DNA from 3 places in the Streptomyces sp. NPDC007808 genome. Region 2 is predicted to be linked to each of the others. Evidence: riboswitches for the same ligand, from Rfam matches in the RefSeq annotation. Region 2 holds a riboswitch; each other region holds the start of a gene.
What was found. A riboswitch is a leader RNA that binds a small molecule or an ion and turns the genes downstream of it on or off. The one in region 2 is predicted to bind thiamine pyrophosphate.
Positions count from the first base shown of each region.

Region 1: it holds a riboswitch for thiamine pyrophosphate, as region 2 does, so the genes downstream of both, thiO (glycine oxidase ThiO) here and thiC (phosphomethylpyrimidine synthase ThiC) in region 2, are expected to answer to the same signal.
Region 3: it holds a riboswitch for thiamine pyrophosphate, as region 2 does, so the genes downstream of both, ACFYNL_RS12070 (thiamine ABC transporter substrate binding subunit) here and thiC (phosphomethylpyrimidine synthase ThiC) in region 2, are expected to answer to the same signal.

Region 1 covers NZ_JBIAEQ010000002.1:142,045-148,806, reverse strand. The annotation lists gene pknB (Stk1 family PASTA domain-containing Ser/Thr kinase) at 1-1,313, opposite strand, end outside; gene ACFYNL_RS06885 (thiazole synthase) at 1,432-2,226, opposite strand; gene thiS (sulfur carrier protein ThiS) at 2,229-2,450, opposite strand; gene thiO (glycine oxidase ThiO) at 2,447-3,613, opposite strand; TPP riboswitch at 3,611-3,722, opposite strand; gene ACFYNL_RS06870 (hypothetical protein) at 3,775-4,125, shown strand; gene ACFYNL_RS06865 (NAD(P)/FAD-dependent oxidoreductase) at 4,158-5,399, shown strand; gene ACFYNL_RS06860 (Rv2175c family DNA-binding protein) at 5,478-5,843, shown strand; gene thiE (thiamine phosphate synthase) at 6,408-6,762, shown strand, end outside.
Region 2 covers NZ_JBIAEQ010000004.1:226,255-233,016, forward strand. The annotation lists gene ACFYNL_RS16835 (hypothetical protein) at 1-788, shown strand, start outside; gene ACFYNL_RS16840 (hypothetical protein) at 899-2,002, opposite strand; gene thiC (phosphomethylpyrimidine synthase ThiC) at 2,141-3,925, opposite strand; TPP riboswitch at 3,918-4,107, opposite strand; gene ACFYNL_RS16850 (YibE/F family protein) at 4,539-6,125, shown strand; gene ACFYNL_RS16855 (SsgA family sporulation/cell division regulator) at 6,342-6,762, opposite strand, start outside.
Region 3 covers NZ_JBIAEQ010000003.1:67,016-73,777, reverse strand. The annotation lists gene ACFYNL_RS12080 (PP2C family protein-serine/threonine phosphatase) at 1-1,053, opposite strand, end outside; gene rlmN (23S rRNA (adenine(2503)-C(2))-methyltransferase RlmN) at 1,382-2,488, shown strand; TPP riboswitch at 2,513-2,618, shown strand; gene ACFYNL_RS12070 (thiamine ABC transporter substrate binding subunit) at 2,694-3,794, shown strand; gene ACFYNL_RS12065 (ABC transporter permease) at 3,770-5,446, shown strand; gene ACFYNL_RS12060 (ABC transporter ATP-binding protein) at 5,447-6,466, shown strand; gene ACFYNL_RS12055 (maleylpyruvate isomerase family mycothiol-dependent enzyme) at 6,491-6,762, shown strand, end outside.

The sequences.
Region 1 (6,762 bases), on a different contig from region 2:
TCGTTGTGCCGGATGCGGGCGCCCGACTTCGGTTCCGTGGTGATGACGGTGCCGCGCCGGAAGGTGTTGCTGTGGGCGCGCTCCACCTTGCCCACGTCGAGCCCGGCCTCCTGCAGCCTCTCCCGCGCCTGCGCCTCGGTCTTGGACAGCAGCGGCGGCACCTCGGTGAACTGCCCGGAGTTGATGTACCAGATGCCGATGCCGAGGCCGAGTGCCAGCAGGACGGCGGCCACGACGACCAGCGGGCCGCGCGGCCGGCGCGAGGTCCGCGAGCGGTGGGGTACCGGCGGCGGGGGCGTCTCCAGTCGACTGGTCCTGTTGAAGACGGCCCGGGGGTCCGGCTCGTCCTCGTTCACGGGCAGCGGCCGCTGGATCGACAGTGCGCGCGGGATCACGCTCGTGCGGTCGTCGGCGTTGCTGCGCTCGGCCGTGAGCGCCTGCGGGGGTACGGCGTCCAGCTGCTCCGCGGTCAGCGCGGCGCGTGCCTCCCGGGCCTGTGCGAGCAGTGCCACGGCGTCGTACGGGCGGATGTCCAGGTTGCGCGCGGTGGCCGAGGCGACCAGCTCGTCGAGCTCGTACGCCAGCCCCGGCACCACGGCCGAGGGCGGCGGGACGTCCTCGTGGAGGTGCTTGTAGAGCACCACGGCGGGGGAGTCCCCGTCGTGCGGCTTGTCGCCGGTGAGCATCTCGTACAGGACGACACCGCACGCGTACACGTCGACCCGGGCGTCGGCCGCTCCGGGCTGCTCGATCTGCTCGGGCGCGAGATAGGAGACGGTGCCGAGCACGGCACCGGTGGTGCTGGTGACCGTGTCCACGGACCGTACGAGTCCGAAGTCGGCGACCTTGACCCGGCCGTCATCCCCTATCAGGACGTTCTCCGGCTTCATGTCCCGGTGCACGAACCCGGCGCGGTGCGCGGCGCCGAGCGCGGCCAGCACCGGCTCCAGGATGTCGAGGGCCGCCCGGGGCTGGAGCGCCCCGCGCTCGCGCAGCACGTCGCGCAGGGTGCAGCCCGCGACGTACTCCATGGCGAGATAGACGTAGGACCCGTCGGTGCCCTGGTCGAAGACCTGGACGACGTTGGGGTGCGCGAGCCGGGCGACGGACTTCGCCTCGCGGATGAACCGGTCGACGAACACCCCGTCGACGGCCAGCGCGGGATGCATCACCTTGAGCGCGAGCACGCGGTCCAGGCGGGTGTCCACGGCCCGGTAGACCGTGGCCATCCCGCCGACCGCGATCCGCGCGTCCACGCGATACCGGCCGTCGAGCACCTGCCCGACCAGAGGGTCCTGAAGGGTCGTATCCACGCGGGTGAGTCTACGAGCCGACACCGACACACCTCCCGCCCCGACCGTGATCGGGGCGGGACTGCAGCCGACCTGTGACGCACACCTCACGAGTGAAAGGCTTACGTCGAACGTGCGTTCAGAACGCGGGTCGCTCCGGGTCCAGCCGTGCCATGCCCTCCACCGGCGACGACGCCTCCGCGAAGTGGCGGCGCGGAATTCGCCCGGCCCGGCGGGCCAGACGCCCCGCCTCCACCGCATGCCTCATCGCGTCGGCCATCAGCACCGGCTCCTGGGCCCGTGTCACCGCCGAGGCGAGCATCACGCCCGCGCAACCCAGTTCCATCGCGAGCGCCGCGTCCGACGCCGTACCGGCGCCCGCGTCCAGAATCACGGGCACGCGCGCGTGCTCCACGATCAGCTGGAAGTTGTGCGGATTGCGGATGCCGAGTCCGGAGCCGATCGGCGACCCCAGCGGCATGATCGCCGCACAGCCGACGTCCTCCAGCTTCCGGGCCAGCACGGGGTCGTCATTGGTGTACGGCAGCACGGTGAACCCGTCGTCCACCAGCGTCTCCGCCGCGTCCAGCAGCTCGATCGGATCCGGCAGCAGGGTCCGCTCGTCGGCGATGACCTCCAGCTTGACCAGATCCGTACCGAGCGCCTCGCGCGCGAGGCGGGCCGTCAGCACGGCCTCACCCGCCGTGAAGCACCCCGCCGTGTTCGGCAGCACCCGGATGCCGAGCCTGTCCAGGACGGACAGAACGGAGCCGTGCACCGACGGGTCCACCCGCCGCATCGCGACCGTGGTCAGCTCCGTCCCGGACGCCACCAGCGCCCGCTCCAGCACCTCCAGGCTGGGCGCCCCTCCCGTGCCCATGATCAGGCGGGAGGTGAAGGACGAGTCGCCGATGACAAAGGGATCGTCGGCCATGGTCAGCCTCCTTGGACGGCGGTGAGGACCTCGACACGGTCCCCGTCGGCGAGGGGGGTCGACGGCCACTGGGCGCGCGGGACGACGGTTTCGTTGAGGGCGGCGGCCACCCCGGAGGGCGCCGCGGTGAGGGACTTCACGAGCGTGTCGAGAGCCGTGCCCGACTCGATCTGACGACGCTCGCCGTTGACCGAGATGGTGACCGGCCTGACCGGGGTGTTCATGCGGGCTGCTCCGTGAGTGCGGCGGGACTGAAGCGCCTGGGCGTGAACGCCCTGGCCTCCTCGGGGAGTTCACCGGTGGCCAGGACGTGCGCCATGGCGTCGCCGGTGACCGGTGTGAGCAGCACGCCGTTGCGGTAGTGGCCGGTGGCCAGCAGCAGCCCCGTCAGCTCGGTCGGGCCGAGCAGCGGCGCGTTGTCGGGGGAGCCGGGGCGCAGACCGGCCCGTGTCTCGGTGAGCGGCAGCTCCGTGATGCCCGGCACCAACTCGTGGGCGTCGCGCAGCAACTCGTACACCCCGCCCGCGGTCACCGTCGTGTCCCAGCCCAGTTCCTCGCTCGTCGCCCCGACGACCAGCTCCCCGCTCTCGCGCGGCACGAGGTACACCTGGCTGCCGCGTACCACGGCCCGAACGGTCCGGCTCAGGAACGGCGCGTACCGCTTCGGCACGGTCAGCCGCAGCACCTGGCCCTTCACGGGGCGCACCGGCGGCAGCACGTCGTCCGGGACCCCGGGCAGCAGCCCGCTGCGACTGCCGGCGGCGAGGACCACCTGGCCGGCGCGCAGCTGGGTGCCGTCCGCCGTGGTCACGCCGGCGGCCCGGTCCCGTACGACGTCGAAGCGCTCGGCCCAGGCCCGGTGGAAGACCACACCGGCCCGCTCGCACGCGGCCACCAGCGCCCCGGCCAGCCGCCGCGGATCGATCTGGTGGTCGCCGTCCACCCGCAGCCCGCCGCGCACCCCCGGCGCGAGCATCGGCTCAAGGCGCCGGCACTCACGCCCCGACAACCACTCGGATTCCAGCCCCGAGCGGCGCTGCAGGGCGTGCAGTTCCCGCAGGTGGGCCCGGTCGTCGGAGTCCAGCGCGACGGCGAGCGTGCCGCAGCGCCGGTAGCCGAGGTCATGGCCGGTGAGCTCGGTGAGCTCGGCGGCGAAGTCCGGGTACCGGCGGGCCGAGGCCAGGTTCAGACCCAGCAGCGTCTGCTCGCCGTAGTGCAGTTCCGTGACGGCGGCCAGCATCCCGGCCGCCACCTGGGCGGCGCCGCCGCCCGGCTCGGGATCCACGACGGCCGTCGTGAACCCGCGTCCCGCGGCCCGCCACGCCGTGACGAGCCCGATGATTCCGCCCCCGATGACAAGGACGTCTGACGTTCGCGTACGCGACATGGGCGTCCAGCCCCTCCCTTCGCCGGCATGACCCGGATCAGGTTCGTACGGTCGGAGGCCGCCAGCCTCCCTCTCAGCCCGGTGCGTCCGGGCTCCCGCGAGTGCTCTACGTTGGCCACCCTAGCCCGACGCCGCAGACCTCAGTAAGGGAGCCCGTGCCCGTGGCCCGCTCGCTCGACGGACTCGTCCTCGCCCCCGTGGCCGACCAAGCCCCAGGTCAGGTGGGTACCCGCACCCGGTTCACCTACCACGAGAAGGACGGTGAGATCTGGGCGGAGTACGCGGGCGGCGACGTCGTGCGCGGGTATCTGGTCGGCACCAGGGCAGGTGACCGGCTGGACTTCCGGTACGTGCAGCTCAAGCGCGACGGGACGACGTCGTCGGGCCACTGTGTGTCGACGGTGACCGACCTGCCCGACGGGCGGGTGCGCCTGGCGGAGAGCTGGGAGTGGGAGTCGCAGGCGGGTCGGGGCACGAGTGTTGTGGAGCAGGTCACTGAGCACGCCCCCTGACTGACGAATTGTCAGTTGTCTATGGTGATCAGGTGAGCGAGCAGACGCAGCAACAGGGCACGTCACAGGCGCGACGCGTGGTCGTCGCGGGCGCGGGCATGGCCGGGGTGCAGACCGCGGTCGCCCTGCGCGAACAGGGCTTCACCGGCACGGTCACGCTGATCGGCGCCGAACCCCACCAGCCGTACGACCGGCCTCCGCTGTCCAAGGCCGTCCTGCTCGGCAACGCCGAAGGCTCCGCCTTCGACGTCGACTTCGACGCCCTCGACATCGAACTGCGGCTGGGGCGCGAGGTGCTGGGCGTGCGCTCCGCCGACCACGAGCTGGACACCGAGGCCGGGGCCGTCCCGTACGACGTCCTCGTGCTCGCCACCGGCGCCGAACCCATCCGGCTGCCGGGTGCGGAAGGCGTTCCGGGGGTGCATCTGCTGCGCACCCTGGACGACGCCGAGCGGCTGCGGCCGGTGCTCGCACGGCAGCACGACATCGTCGTCGTCGGGGCGGGCTGGATCGGTGCGGAGTTCGCCACGGCCGCGCGCGAGGCGGGCTGCGCGGTGACCGTCGTGGAGGCCGCCGACCGACCGCTCGCGGGTGCGCTGCCCGCGGCGGTGGCGGCGCCGATGACCTCCTGGTACGCGGACAGCGGGGCCGTACTGCGGACGCACGCGCGTGTGGAGCGCGTCGAGCCCGGCGCGGTCGTCCTCGACGACGGCTCGCGGATCCCGGCTGGCGCCGTGGTGGTCGGCATCGGGGCGCGGCCCGCCACCGCATGGCTGGCCGGTTCGGGCATCGAGCTCGGCGCGCACGACGAGGTCGTCGCCGACTCCCACCTGCGCACCTCGGTGCCGGACGTGTACGCCGTCGGTGACTGCGCCTCGTTCCCTTCGGGCAGGTACGGCGAGCGCCTCCTGGTCCACCACTGGGACAACGCCCTGCAGGGCCCGCGCACGGTCGCCGCCAACATCCTCGGCGAGGCCACGGGTGAGCCGCCCGCCGTCTACGACCCCGTGCCGTACTTCTGGTCCGAGCAGTTCGGCCGCTTCGTCCAGTACGCCGGCCACCACCCCGCCGCCGACACGACGCTGTGGCGCGGCGAACCGTCGGGCCCGGCCTGGTCGGTCTGCTGGCTGCGGGACGACCGCCTGGTCGCCCTGCTGGCCGTGGGCCGACCGAGGGATCTCGCCCAGGGCCGGCGGCTGATCGAGGCGGGCACCCGGATGAACCCGCAGCTGCTGGTGGACGCGACACGGCCGATGAAGGCGGCGGTGGCATAGCGCGTCGGGGCCGACGGCTCCGCCCAGGTGGACCGGCCTGGCTTCCGACTGTCAGTGGCAGATGGCAGGCTTGTTCCCGTGACCGAGATTGACGCAAAGATCGATGCTCTCGTGCCCGCCTGGCTCACCCTCCCCGACATCGCCGAACAACTCGGCGTCGAGGTGACACGCGTCCGGCAGCTGGTCAAGGAGGGCCAGCTCATCGCCGTACGCCGTGGCGAGAACCGCGCGCTGCACGTCCCCGCCGCCTTCATCGACGGGGACAAGGTCGTCAAGGGCCTGTCCGGGACCCTGACCCTCCTGCGGGACGACGGCTTCACGGACGAAGAGATGCTGGAGTGGCTCTTCACTCCCGACCCGAGCCTGCCCGGCACGCCCGCGCAGGCACTGAGCGAGAACCGCGGCACCGAGGTGAAGCGCCGCGCCCAGGCGCTCGCCGTCTGAACCGAACACCGTCCGCAGTGCGGCCGGGCCCTGCGGTGCGCGACGCCGTCGCCGCCGCAGCGCCCGGCTGACGACCCAGGCCGTTGCGGCCCGCGTGAGACTTTGCGGCCGCGCGAGCCTCTGCCGCGCCGTCGAGCGGGCGGCGCCGTCGTCCCAGCGGCGGCCCGGGCGGCCGCACGGCGCCGCGGCCCGGCACGCTCAGCCGGGAGCCGGGAGCCGGGAGCCGGGAGCCGGGAGCCGGGAGCCGGGAGCCGGGAGCCGGGAGCCGGGAGCCGGGGCCGGGAGCCCGGAGCCGGGGCCGGGAGCCCGGAGCCGGGACCCCTGTGGCGCTCCTTCACCGCGCTGCGCCACCATCCAGTGCCGGCCCACGGCCTCACGGCCTCACGGCCCCGCGGCCGGCGCGCTCCGGTAGCCGGGAGCCGCCCGACCACCACCCGGCACGGCCCGCCGCCCCGCGCTCCCGCCACCGGCCCAAAGACGTCCCGCCCCGCTCCGGCTACCGTGCCACCGTCCGGCAGCAGCCCGACGCCACCCGCCCGGCCACCCGATCACAGGGGGAACCGCATGTCCGACACCGTCACCGGAGCCACCGCCCGGACCCAGCTCGCCGACGCCCGGCTCTATCTGTGCACCGATGCCCGCAGGCGCCAGGGCGACCTCGCCGAGTTCCTGGACGCCGTGCTGGCCTCCGGGGTGGACATCGTCCAGTTGCGCGACAAGGGCATGGAGGCGGTCGAGGAACTCGACCACCTGCGGGTCTTCGCCGAGGCGTGTGCCCGGCACGGCAAGCTCCTCGCGGTCAACGACCGTGCCGACGTCGCCCACGCCGCCGGCGCCGACGTCCTGCACCTGGGCCAGGGCGACCTTCCGGTGCCCGCCGCCCGCGCGATCCTCGGCGACGACGTCCTCGTCGGCCGCT
Region 2 (6,762 bases):
CACCACACCGCCCGGAACTGACCGCTGTCGGACAGCGGCTCAACCCCGAACAGCTGCGCACCATGGCGCTCAACGCCACCGCACTCATCACGGCGGCTGCGGCGACCGAGTACCAGCACTACGTGAAGGTCCGCGAGGAACTGCGTCAACCGGCGCCGTCCACCCCGTCGTCCACCCGTGAGTCCGGCTCCACCGAGTCGGGCGGCGGCGCGATGGGGCTCGCCACCACCATGGGAGAGGTCGCCGAGACCGCGGGGCCCGGCGTCGTCGCCGTCCTCGCCGTCCTGGCGCCCGTCCTCGCCGGCACCGCCGCGGCGATCTTCCTGCTCGTCGGCTACATCCTGAAGATGCTCAGCCCCGAGCCGGCGTTCGCCCAGACGATGCTCACCACCGGATGGGTCTTCGGTGCCCTGGCCGCGGCCGCCATCCTGGTCGCCGCCGTCGGACTCCTGCTCACCGCCCTGCGCAACCGTCCCGCGTTCGACGGCGGGCCGTACGGCGAACTGAGCGAGGAGGTGGCCCGGGCCAAGGAAGCCTGGCGGGAAGCCCTGCTGGAGCGCGGCATCGTGCCGTTCCTTCGGGAGGCCCTCACCGATCCCGGCACGGCGTCGGCGCTGCACCACACGCCGCCGCCGTCGACACCGGCCGGCCGCATGCCGAACCTCGGCTACGGCCGCCCCGGCTTCAGCAGCCCGGGTGACGGATCCACTTCAGGTCCGCGCCCGAGCTTCACCAGCCCGGACTACACGAGCCCGGACTTCGGGGGGCCGGAACACCAGCCGGAGTGACGTCGACCGCGGTGACACCACCGAGCGACGCCGGCCGGATTGCCCCTCGGCTTGCGCCCCCGACCAGGGAGCGCAAGCCGAAGACCCGGTGGTACGGCCCTCGGCCGGCACTACAGACGGCGGAGGCACTGCGCTTCCACCCGTTCGACCAGGGTCCGGCTGAAGGCGTGCACGAGGGACAGATGGAACAGAGCCGGTGCCAGGGGCGCCCATCGATGCACGCGGTCAGCCCGCAACAGATACTTGACCACGGCGGCCGGCCGGAAGGGCACGTACTCGATGGTCTCGTGCTCCCACCGGTCCGCGACGCCCCGGCTCATCCGCGTCTGGAGATCGGTGCTCTTCAGTTCCTTGAGCCGGGCGTAGAAGTGCCCGCTCCAGTGACGTTTGTCGATGTCCAGGACGAACGCCAGCAGTTCGAGCGTGTACTCGTGGGGCTCCACGGCCAGTTCCTCGCGCATGCCCCGGCGGGCCACCGCGTGCAGATCCGGTGCGCTTCTGCCTGAGGAGTCGATGTGGCGTGACAGGCCCTCGTTGACGGAGGAGTTCCACACGCCCGGTGCCATGCGCACCCGGTCACTGCGCCGGCTGACCACCAGCATGTCGTCGGCGGTGACCACGGCGATGTTGACGGCGAAGCTGCACTGGAGGAAGTCCGGTGCCCGCAGCGGCTTCTCCGGGTCCAGATACCGGGAGCGGGGCGTCGTGCCGTCGGGCAGCCGGCGGTCGAGCTGCTGGGCGGCCAGGAACGTGTAGTAGTCCGTGGGCCGAAGCCGCAGATGGACTTCGGGCGTCTCGTCGAGAGGGGTACGGGAGATGTCGACCGACTCGACCGCGTACCGCGGCCCGTTCCACAACGGGGTGCGGCCCTCGGCCCGCAGTCGCTCGCTCTCCTCGGCCACCTCCGCACGCCAGTCGGCCATGTCGGGCGGCAACTCCACCTCGCCGTCGAGCACATGGACGTACACCGCCTCCGGGGGTATCGGCTTGTCACCGTCCCCTTCGACGATCAGCGCGGACGTCTGCAGCGGCCCCAGCGAGAAGGTGCTCCAGGCGGGCCCGGACTCCTCCTTGCGCCCCAGACTGCGCAGCGCACTGGCCGACCGTCTGCGCAGCCGGTACCAGAGGTTTTGCAGGGGCTGTTGGAACAGCACCGCGAACAGCATGCCGATGAAGGCGCCGACCACTCCGTTGGTGACATCGATCCCACTCACACGGAAGACCCTAGGGATCTTGGTCGCATCGAGCGGCGTAGTGCCCGTTCCGTTACGGGGACGGGTGGGCGGGCGATCCTCGCGTGCGGCGGGCAGGGGCGCCGCTGGTGCGGGTTCCCCTGCCCGGCCGGCATTCACTCAGTCCGCGATCGGCAAGTACACCCGGTTGCCCGCCGCCGCGAACTCCTCCGACTTCCGCGCCATGCCGTCCTCGATCTCCTGCCGGGAACCGCCGTGTTCGCGGCGGATGTCCTGGGAGATCTTCATCGAGCAGAACTTCGGCCCGCACATGGAGCAGAAGTGAGCCGTCTTGGCGGGCTCGGCCGGCAGTGTCTCGTCGTGGAACTCGCGGGCGGTGTCCGGGTCGAGGGCCAGGTTGAACTGGTCCTCCCACCGGAACTCGAAGCGGGCGTCGGACAGCGCGTCGTCCCACTCCTGGGCGCCCGGGTGCCCCTTGGCGAGGTCGGCCGCGTGGGCGGCGATCTTGTAGGTGATGACGCCGGTCTTGACGTCGTCACGGTTGGGCAGGCCCAGGTGCTCCTTGGGCGTGACGTAGCAGAGCATGGCCGTGCCCCACCAGGCGATCATCGCGGCACCGATGCCGGAGGTGATGTGGTCGTACGCCGGCGCGACGTCCGTGGTCAGCGGGCCGAGCGTATAGAACGGAGCTTCATCGCAGATCTCCTGCTGAAGGTCGATGTTCTCCTTGATCTTGTGCATCGGGACATGTCCCGGGCCCTCGATCATGGTCTGTACGTTGAAACGCTTGGCGATCGTGTTGAGTTCCCCGAGCGTCTTCAACTCCGCGAACTGCGCCTCGTCGTTGGCGTCCGCGATCGAGCCCGGCCGCAGGCCGTCGCCGAGCGAGTACGTGACGTCGTACGCCGCGAGGATCTCGCACAGCTCCTCGAAGTTCTCGTACAGGAAGCTCTCCTTGTGGTGCGCGAGGCACCACGCGGCCATGATCGAGCCGCCACGGGAGACGATGCCGGTCTTGCGGTTGGCGGTGAGCGGTACGTACGGCAGGCGCACGCCCGCGTGGACCGTCATGTAGTCCACGCCCTGCTCGGCCTGCTCGATGACCGTGTCCTTGTAGATCTCCCAGGTCAGTTCCTCGGCGCGGCCGTCCACCTTCTCCAGCGCCTGGTAGAGCGGCACCGTGCCGATCGGGACGGGGGAGTTGCGCAGCACCCATTCGCGCGTGGTGTGGATGTTGCGGCCGGTGGACAGGTCCATGACCGTGTCGGCACCCCAGCGGGTCGCCCAGGTCATCTTCTCGACCTCCTCCTCGATGGAGGAGGTGACCGCGGAGTTGCCGATGTTGGCGTTGACCTTCACCAGGAACCGCTTGCCGATGATCATCGGCTCGATCTCCGGGTGGTTGACGTTGGCCGGCAGCACCGCCCGGCCCGCCGCGATCTCGTCGCGCACCACCTCGGGAGAAACGTTCTCCCTGATGGCTACGAACTCCATCTCGGGAGTGATCTCGCCACGGCGCGCGTAGGCGAGCTGCGTCACCGCCTTGCCGTCCCGGCTACGACGCGGCTGACGCGGCCTGCCGGGGAAGACGGCGTCGAGGTTGCGCAGGCCACCACGCGGCGAGGTGTGCTTGATCCCGTCGTCCTCGGGACGGACGGGACGGCCCGCGTACTCCTCTGTGTCGCCGCGGGCGATGATCCAGTTCTCCCGCAACGGAGGCAGCCCCCTGCGGACATCCGTCTCGGCGAGTGGATCGGTGTACGGGCCCGACGTGTCGTACAGCGTGACCGACTGCCCGTTGGTGAGGTGCACCTGGCGGACCGGCACCCGCAGATCGGGGCGTGAGCCCTCGACGTACGCCTTGTGCCAGCCGATGGACTTCCCGGCCTCCTGGGACTTCTCGTCCTGAACGGAGGCAGGCGTGCGCGCGTCCTTGATGGTCATGAGACCTACTCCCTACGCCGGCATTACCCGGTAACAGGTTCGGCGGTCGACGCAGCGGTATCCGTCTGCCGATGTTTCGTGTGCAACATCACTCGCGATGGGTGATGTTTCATGTGAAACATCGCTGGGACGGAGGTCAGCGCCCTCTCAGCCCGGTGCTCCGAGCTCCCGCGTGTACAAAGGTGGCTCCACGCTAGCGTCAATTCGGGCGCGGTGAACAGAGGGCCCCCCTCGTTCTTGCGATGATCGGTCGGTGACCACGACGCATGAACCTCCGTACCCACCGCCCGAGCCGCACCGCGGCTCGGGCTCCGGAAACGGCCCCGCACGAGGCAACGGCCTTACGGACGGCCGGGGTTCGGCGATGCCCCGAGGCAGATACGACGGTGAGTTCGGCCGTGGTTCCGGCGATGGGTCCGGCGATGGGTCCGGCGACCACGCGGCTGGATCCGACGGCTGGCACGAGCACGGCCGGGGTTCCGGTGGGGTGCAGGAGCATGGCAGCGGAGGCGGGACCGGCGCCGGCGGCGGGCACGAGCGGGGGCCCCGGGCGGGTGGCGTACGGGGTTACGGTCCCGCCTATCGCGGCGCGCCGGGGCGAGGGCCCGGGGACGTGGAAGGGCCCGGTCGCGGACCTGGTGGGGGGAGCGGGGACGGCTTCGGGGGCGGTCACGGGGACGACTTCGGCGGGGGACACGGTCATGGGCCGGGTTCCGGGGGCGGTCACGGGGATGGCTTCGGGGGCGGCCACGGGGACGACTTCGGGGGTGGGGGGCACGGGCATGGGCCCGGTTCCGGTGGCTCGCACGGTGACGGTGGCGGGGGCCAGGGTGGAGGCGGGGGCGGCGGCCATGGGCACTCGCACAGTCACGCCCACGGCCCCGCGGCGCCCGTCTCCCAGCATCTGCGCAAGGTCATCGCGGCGGTCCTGATCCCGTTCGCCGCGGCAGTGATGGTGGGGCTCGTCGTGCTGTGGCCGGGCGGCGCCCCGCCGCACGAGCGCACAGGCGTCGGCTTCGACCGGCAGACGCAGCAAGCCACGGTCACCCAGGTGGTCGAGGTGAGCTGCAAGGAAGCAGGCGCCTCGGGGGTGCCCCCGACCGGTGACACCTCCACGGCCGAGGGCTCCTCCGCCGTGCAGCAGGAGAACGGCACCTGCAAGAAGGCGACGATCCGCGTCGACACCGGCAAGGACAAGGGCCGGACGTTCACGGAGATCGTGCAGCCCGACCAGTCACGGCAGTTGAGCGAGGGCCAGGAGGTCGTGGTCGCCTACGAACCCTCGGCGCCCAAGGACCTGCAGTACTCGGTCACCGACGTGAACCGTCGAGTGCCGTTGTCCGTGCTCGCCGGCATCTTCGCGGTCGCCGTCGTGATCGTCGGGCGGATGCGTGGTGTCATGGCGCTGATCTCGCTGGCCATCAGCTTCATGGTGCTGAACTTCTTCATCCTGCCGGCGATCCTTCAGGGCTCCAACCCGCTGGTCGTGGCGGTGGTCGGGTCGAGCGCCATCATGCTCATCGCCCTGTACCTGTGCCACGGCTTGTCGGCCCGGACGTCCGTCGCGGTGCTCGGCACGCTCATCTCGCTGTTGCTGATCGGCTTCCTCGGCTCGGTGTTCATCGACTGGGCGGCGCTCACTGGCAACACCGACGACAACACCGGACTGATCCACGGCCTGTACCCGTCGATCGACATGAGTGGTCTGCTGCTCGCCGGAATCATCATCGGCTCGCTCGGTGTCCTCGACGACGTGACGGTCACCCAGACGTCCGCCGTCTGGGAGCTCCACGAGGCCAACCCCACGATGGGCTGGCGCGGGCTGTACCAAGCGGGTATCCGGATCGGCCGCGACCACATCGCGTCCGTGGTCAACACACTCGTCCTCGCCTACGCGGGCGCCGCGCTGCCGCTGCTGCTGCTCTTCTCGATCGCGCAGAGCGGCGTCGGCACGGTCGCCAACAGCGAGCTGGTGGCGGAGGAGATCGTGCGGACGCTGGTGGGCTCGATCGGGCTGGTCGCGTCGGTGCCCGTCACCACGGCTCTCGCGGCGCTGGTGGTTTCCGCCGACCGGCCGGAGAAGGGGGCGGTGCCCGCGGGTGCCCGTCCCGCTCCGGCGGGTACGCCCGCGGCTGCTGAACGGCCGGCTGCGGGCCCGCCTGCCGCACGCGGCGGACGGGGTCGTCGGCGCAAGCGGTGAGGGGGGCGGACGCCGGTCTCGTGCGACCGCCCGTACGGGGGCGTGCGGAGTGCACCCCGCGGGAGGAAGGCGTCCCGCCCCGCCCGTGGAGCTGGTGAGCGCCGGCCGCGCCCGCGGCCTCCGCCGAACCCGAGCACCTGCGGCACAGGCGCCCGTCGGCAGTGCCCCTGGCACCCGGCGAAGCGTTACGTCACGCACGCCCACGACCCTGAAGCCTCAGCCCGCGCTCTGCTCCTCCGCCAGGATGCGGTCCAGAGCCTCGTCGAGGTGGGCGTCGAAGTCGGCCAGCGCACCCTCCTGCCCGAGTGGCACCAGTTTGTCCGTGCGGTCGAGGAAAGCCACGAGCGGCGCCACGGAGGAGCGGAACAACGCTTGGTCGGCGCCCACCTGAAGCCTGATCAGCACGTCACCCAAGGTCTCGGCACCGGCCGGTGAAACCCGTACGTCACCCTCCCCGCAAGGCCGGCCGACCCCGTCGACCAGCAGCTCACGGCCGAACGCCCATGTCACCGGGGCGTCTCCGGGCAGGTGGAAGGTCAGCCGTACGGCATAGGGATCACAGGTCTCGTAGCGCAGCTCCACCGGGATGCGGAAAGAGAGCTCCTCGGAGACGAGGAAGCTCATCATGACCTCTGCC
Region 3 (6,762 bases), on a different contig from region 2:
GCGTTCGATGAGTCCGTCGGTGTAGAGCAGGAGGGTGCCGCCGTCGGTGAAGGCGGTGGTGGCTTCCGGCCGAGGGCTGGACTCGAAGACGGCATCCAGCGGCGGATCGGTCGCCTGGTCCAACAGCTCCACAGTGCCGTCGGTACGAAGAAGGACCGGAGGGGGGTGGCCGGCGCTGGAGTAGGTGATGAGGTGGCGGCTGAAGTCGATGAAGGCGGTCACCGCGGTGGTCGACTCGGCGCCGGTGACGCAATGCGCGTACCGGCCGAGGACCTCGAGGGCCTGTGCGGGGCCGGTGGCGACCAGGGAGGTGGCGGACAGGGCGCTACGGAGCTGGCCCATGATGCCTGCGGCCTCCAGGCCGTGGCCGACGACATCGCCTACGGCCACGGCGATCTTGTCGCCGTCCTGGAGTTGGACCAGGTCGTACCAGTCGCCACAGACATTGAGGGAGCCGACCGCGGGCCGGTAGCGGACGGCGAACCGGTGATGGCCGATCGGGGGCGGAACGGGGAGCATGGCGCGCTGCAGGGCGAGGGCGACCTCGCGCTCGCGGGCGTGGGCGCGACGCAGGCGCTCGTTGATTTCGTGCAGCTGCCGCATCCGGCTGAAGAGCTCGGCCTCAAGCTGGAGTGAGCCGTCCGGCCGGCTGGAGGCGCGCAGGAGTTCAGTGACTTCCTCGACGCGGTGGATCACCAGGGTGATCTGGCCGTCGGGCGCGAAGACGGGCGCGTTGACCACGCTCCAGTAGCGTTCCTCCCAATGGCCGGGGCGCTGCGCGGATTCCACGTCGTAGCGCTGCAGGTCCATGTCGATCTTGCGGTTGGCCAGGACCGCTCGCAGGGATGCCTCCAGGTGGCGGGCGTCGGAGGCTGCCGGGTCCCGCGGGCTGCCGGGGAAGGCGTCGAAAAGGTAGCGGCCCACCACCTGGTCGCGGCTGCGTCCGGCCTGGCGCAGCCACGCGAGGTTGGCGTCGGCGAAGACCAGTTCGGGAGTCAGCAGAGCGACCGCGCCCGGCAGCGCTCTGAACACTGCCGCGTAGTCGATAATCATGGATGCAGGATATGGACAAATGGTGCGATTCATGCTTCCTGGCATCGCCCTGATGGAGACCCGCCCCTTCCTCTGTCGGCGGCAACCCGATCAGTGAACTAAGGCCTGGTCAACGGGGAGGTCCTCGGGTGCACCGCCCACAACCGCCAGGTCAAGGTCCGGCTTGATGAGGGGCCGGCAGCCGACGAGTGATCTCCGCTGGGCCGTCTCTGGGCCTTCTCTGGGCCGTCCGAGGCCGCTCAGCGGCGACCGGTGACGACTACCTACGGCAGCCGTAGCAGGCGACAGCCGCAGGTCACCCGATTCGATCTGCGACACTGGTACAGCCATGCCTAAGCCCGGAGAACTCACTTTCGTCGCCCCGCGCGGAGCCAAGAAGCCGCCGCGGCATCTTGCCGATCTCACGCCCGGAGAGCGCAAGGACGCCGTTGCCGCGATCGGCGAGAAGCCGTTTCGTGCCAAGCAGCTCTCGCAGCACTACTTCGCGCGGTACGCGCACGACCCGGAGCAGTGGACCGACATCCCCGCCGGTTCGCGCGACAAGCTGCGCGAGGAGCTGTTCCCTGAGCTGATGACCGTCGTACGGCATCTGTCGACCGACCAGGGCGACACCCGCAAGACGCTGTGGCGGCTGTTCGACGGGACGCTCGTGGAGTCGGTGCTGATGCGGTACCCGGACCGGGTGACGATGTGCATCAGCTCGCAGGCGGGGTGCGGGATGAACTGCCCGTTCTGTGCGACCGGGCAGGCGGGGCTGGACCGCAATCTGTCCACCGCCGAGATCGTCCACCAGATCGTGGACGGGATGCGGGCGCTGCGGGACGGAGAGGTGCCGGGTGGGCCGGCGAGGCTGTCGAACATCGTCTTCATGGGGATGGGCGAGCCGCTCGCCAACTACAACCGGGTCGTGGGGGCCATCCGGCGGCTGACCGATCCCGAGCCCGACGGGCTGGGGCTGTCCCAGCGCGGGATCACCGTCTCGACGGTCGGGCTCGTCCCGGCCATCCACCGGTTCGCCGACGAGGGCTTCAAGTGCCGGCTCGCCATCTCGCTGCACGCCCCCGACGACGAGCTGCGCGACACCCTCGTCCCCGTGAACACGCGGTGGAAGGTGCGGGAGGTCCTCGACGCCGGGTTCGAGTACGTCGCGAAGAGCGGACGGCGGCTGTCCATCGAGTACGCCCTCATCCGGGACATCAACGACCAGGCCTGGCGCGGTGACCGGCTCGGGCGGCTGCTCAAGGGCAAGCCCGTGCATGTGAACCTGATTCCGTTGAACCCGACTCCCGGTTCGAAGTGGACCGCCTCCCGGCCCGAGGACGAGAAGGCGTTCGTCGAAGCCATCGCCGCGCATGGTGTGCCGGTGACGATTCGGGACACCCGTGGTCAGGAGATCGACGGGGCGTGTGGGCAGCTCGCCGCGACCGAGCGGTAGTCTGACCGCCGTAAGAACATCTGCATATTCCGACAGGGGAGCGCCACAGCGCTGAGAGTGCGGCACCGGCCGCAGACCCTCCGAACCTGGCCCAGGTCATTCTGGGTAGGGAGATCGGTCACCACTCAAGCTGTTGCGCCCTGCCCGGAGCCCCTGGGGTTCCGGCCAGGGCCGCGTCTCTTCCTGGTCACTCCAGGAGGAATCAGTGAGCATCACCAAGTACAAGGCCACGGCCTCGCTCGCCGGTCTCGGTCTCCTCGCGCTGCCCGCGCTGGCCGCGTGCGGATCGTCCGACGGCGACGGCGCAGGGGGCAGCGGTGGTGGTTCCAAGACCGTCACGCTGGTCAGCCACAACTCGTGGGCCGTGTCCAAGGACGTCCTCGCCGCCTTCGAGAAGAAGTCCGGCTACAAGGTCAAGGTCCTGGAGGACGGCGACGCCGGGCAGGCCGTCAACAAGGCGATCCTGACCAAGGACAACCCGCAGGGCGACGTCTTCTTCGGCGTCGACAACACCCTGCTCTCCCGCGCGCTCGACAACGGGCTGTTCCAGTCGTACGAGGCCAAGGGCTCCGACCAGGTCCTGCCCGAGTACCGGGTCGACCAGGACAAGCACCGGGTGACGCCCGTCGACACCGGCGACATCTGCGTCAACTACGACAAGGCGTACTTCAGCGAGCACAAGCTGACCCCGCCCGCCTCCTTCGACGACCTGGTCAAGCCCGAGTACCGCAACCTCCTCGTCACCGAGAACGCCTCCACCTCCTCGCCGGGCCTGGGCTTCCTGCTCGGCACCGCCGCCAGGTACGGCGACGACGGCTGGCAGGACTACTGGAAGAAGCTGAAGGCCAACGGCGTCAAGGTCGTCGACGGCTGGGAGCAGGCCTACAACGAGGAGTTCTCCGGCTCCGCGGGCGGCAAGAAGGCCAAGGCCGACCGGCCGCTCGTCGTGTCGTACGCCTCCTCACCGCCCGCCGAGGTGATCTACGCCGATCCCAAGCCGACCACCGCGCCCACAGGCGTAGCGACCGGCACCTGCTTCCGCCAGGTCGAGTACGCGGGCCTGCTGAGCAACGCCCGCAACGCCGAGGGCGGCAAGGCGCTCCTCGACTTCCTGCTGAGCACGACGTTCCAGGAGGACATGCCGCTCAACATGTTCGTCTACCCGGTGCGCGAGGGCGCCCAGGTGCCGCCGGAGTTCACGAAGTACGGCCCGCAGGCGGAGGACCCCGAGACGATGGCCCCGGCGAAGATCGCCGACAACCGTGACGACTGGGTCAAGTCGTGGACCTCGCTCGTACTGAAGTAGCGGCCTCCCGCACGAGGGCCGCGCGGGGCGCGGCGGTGCCGCTCGGTCTCGTCGCCGTACCCGTCGCGTTCTTCGCGGTCTTCTTCGCCTATCCCGTCGCCGCCATCGTCGCGCGCGGTCTGAAGGCCGACGGGGCCTGGCAGTTCGGGCGCCTCCTGGATGTGCTCGCGGAGCCCGACATCCGGCACGTCCTGTGGTTCACCACCTGGCAGGCGCTCGCCTCCACCGCGCTCACCCTGCTGATCGCGCTGCCGGGCGCCTATGTCTTCGCGCGCTTCGACTTCCCCGGCAAACAGGTGCTGCGGGCCGTGGTGACCGTCCCCTTCGTGCTGCCGACGGTCGTCGTCGGCACGGCGTTCCTCGCGCTGGTCGGCCGCGGCGGACTCCTCGACGAGCTGTGGGGCGTACGGCTGGACACCACCGTGTGGGCGATCCTCCTCGCGCACGTCTTCTTCAACTACGCCGTCGTCGTCAGGACCGTCGGCGGGCTCTGGTCCCAGCTCGACCCGCGGCAGGAGGAGGCCGCGCGGATGCTCGGAGCGTCCCGCCTGACCGCCTGGCGGACCGTGACCCTCCCGGCGCTGGCGCCCGCCGTGGCCGCTGCCGCGCTCATGGTCTTCCTGTTCACCTTCACCTCCTTCGGCGTGGTGCAGATCCTCGGCGGACCGACCTTCTCCACCCTCGAAGTGGAGATCTACCGGCAGACCTCGGAGATCTTCGACCTGTCCACGGCCGCCGTCCTGACGATGATCCAGTTCCTGGCGGTGGGCGCGATCCTCGCCGTGCACGCCTGGACGGTACGGCGGCGGGAGAGCGCCCTGCGCCTGGTGGACGCGTCCGTGACAGCGCGCAGGCCGCGAGGTGCGGGGCAGTGGGCGCTGCTCGCCGGTGTCCTGGCCGTCGTCGCGGTCTTGGTGCTGCTGCCGCTCGCCGTCCTGGTCCAGCGGTCGCTGGACGCCCCCGACTTCGGCTACTACCGCGCGCTGACCGACGCCGACGGCGGGGTCTTCCTCGTCGCGCCGATCGAGGCGATCGGCAACTCGCTGCGGTACGCGGTCGTCGCCACGTTCATCGCCGTGCTGATCGGCGCTCTGGCCGCCGCCGCGCTGACCCGGCGGGACGCGGGCCGGTTCGTGCGGGGCTTCGACGCGCTGCTGATGCTGCCGCTCGGGGTGTCCGCGGTGACGGTCGGGTTCGGGTTCCTGATCGCCCTGGACGAGCCGCCGTTCGATCTGCGCGGTACGTGGATCCTGGTGCCGCTGGCCCAGGCGCTGGTCGGCGTGCCCTTCGTGGTACGGACCATGCTGCCCGTGCTGCGGGCCGTGGACCAGCGGTTGCGGGAGGCGGCGGCGGTGCTGGGGGCGTCGCCCTGGCGGGTCTGGCGGGAGATCGACCTGCCGATGGTACGGCGGGCGTTGCTGATCGCGGCCGGGTTCGCCTTCGCGGTGTCGCTGGGGGAGTTCGGCGCGACCGTCTTCATCGCCCGGCCCGACAACCCGACGCTGCCGGTCGCCGTGGCACGGCTGCTGGGGCGGGCCGGTGAGCTCAACTACGGCCAGGCGATGGCCCTTTCGACGGTGCTGATGGTGGTGTGCGCGGTGGCCCTGCTGGTGCTGGAGCGGCTGCGGACCGACCGGAGCGGGGAGTTCTAGATGCTGCTGAGCCTGCAAGGTGCGACGGTCCGCTTCGGTGGGCGGGCGGTGCTCGACGCCGTCGACCTGGACGTCGCCGAGCACGAGATCGTGTGCGTGCTCGGGCCCAGCGGCAGCGGCAAGTCGACGCTGCTGCGGACGGTGGCGGGTCTCCAGCCCCTCGACGCCGGGCGGGTGTCGCTCGACGGGCGGGACCAGGCCGGGGTGCCCGCGCACAAGCGGGGGGTGGGGCTGATGTTCCAGGACCATCAGCTGTTCCCGCAGCGGGACGTCGGCGGCAACGTGGCCTTCGGGGCGCGGATGCACGGCGCTTCCAAGGGGGAACAGGCCGAGCGGGTAGGGGAGTTGCTGGACCTGGTCGGGCTGCCGGGCGCCGCTCGCCGAGCCGTCGCCTCGCTCTCCGGCGGGGAGCAGCAGCGGGTGGCGCTGGCGCGGGCGCTCGCGCCCCGGCCGCGACTGCTGATGCTGGACGAGCCGCTGGGCCAGCTCGACCGCTCGCTGCGGGAGCGGCTGGTCGTCGAACTTCGGGAGCTGTTCGGCCGGTTGGGGACCACCGTGCTGGCGGTGACCCACGACCAGGGGGAGGCCTTCGCGCTCGCCGACCGGGTCGTGGTGATGCGGGACGGGCGGATCGCGCAGAGCGGGACGCCACTTGAGGTGTGGCAGCGGCCGGTGGACGAGTTCGTGGCCCGCTTCCTCGGCTTCGACAACGTGATCGCGGGCACGGTGCTCGGTGAGGCCGCGGACACGGCCTGGGGCAAGCTGCCGGTCGGCGCGGGCACCGCCCAGGGGCCGCGGACGCTGCTCGTACGGCCGGCCGGAGTGCGGCTCGTGGCCGCCGACGAGGGACTGCGCTGCACGGTCACCGCGCGGACGTTCAAGGGCACACATGTCGCCCTGCACCTCCAGCCGGAGGACGCGCCGCGACTGGAAGCGGCCTGTGCGCTGCGGGAGGCCCCGGCGGTCGGGGACACGGTCGGCGTGGAGTTCGACGCGGCGGAAACTGTCGTGCTCGGTTGATCGGCTCGCGCATAGGGTCGGGACATGACGTCTCTCCCGCATGATCGCTACTGCGATGAAATAGCCCACCAGGTCGGACTGTTGAGGGGCGTGGTGACCTCCGGCGCCGATCTGTCGACCACTGTCCCGACCTGCCCCGACTGGTCGCTGGAGCAGCTCGTACGGCACACCGGCGGGGCCCTGCGCTGGGCGGAACTGATGGTGCGCACGCGAGCCGAGGAGGAGATCGACGAGGAGCGGGTCCCCGGGGCGGGCGGCCCCGAGGCCGAGGGGGACGCCGCAGCGCTGGACGACTG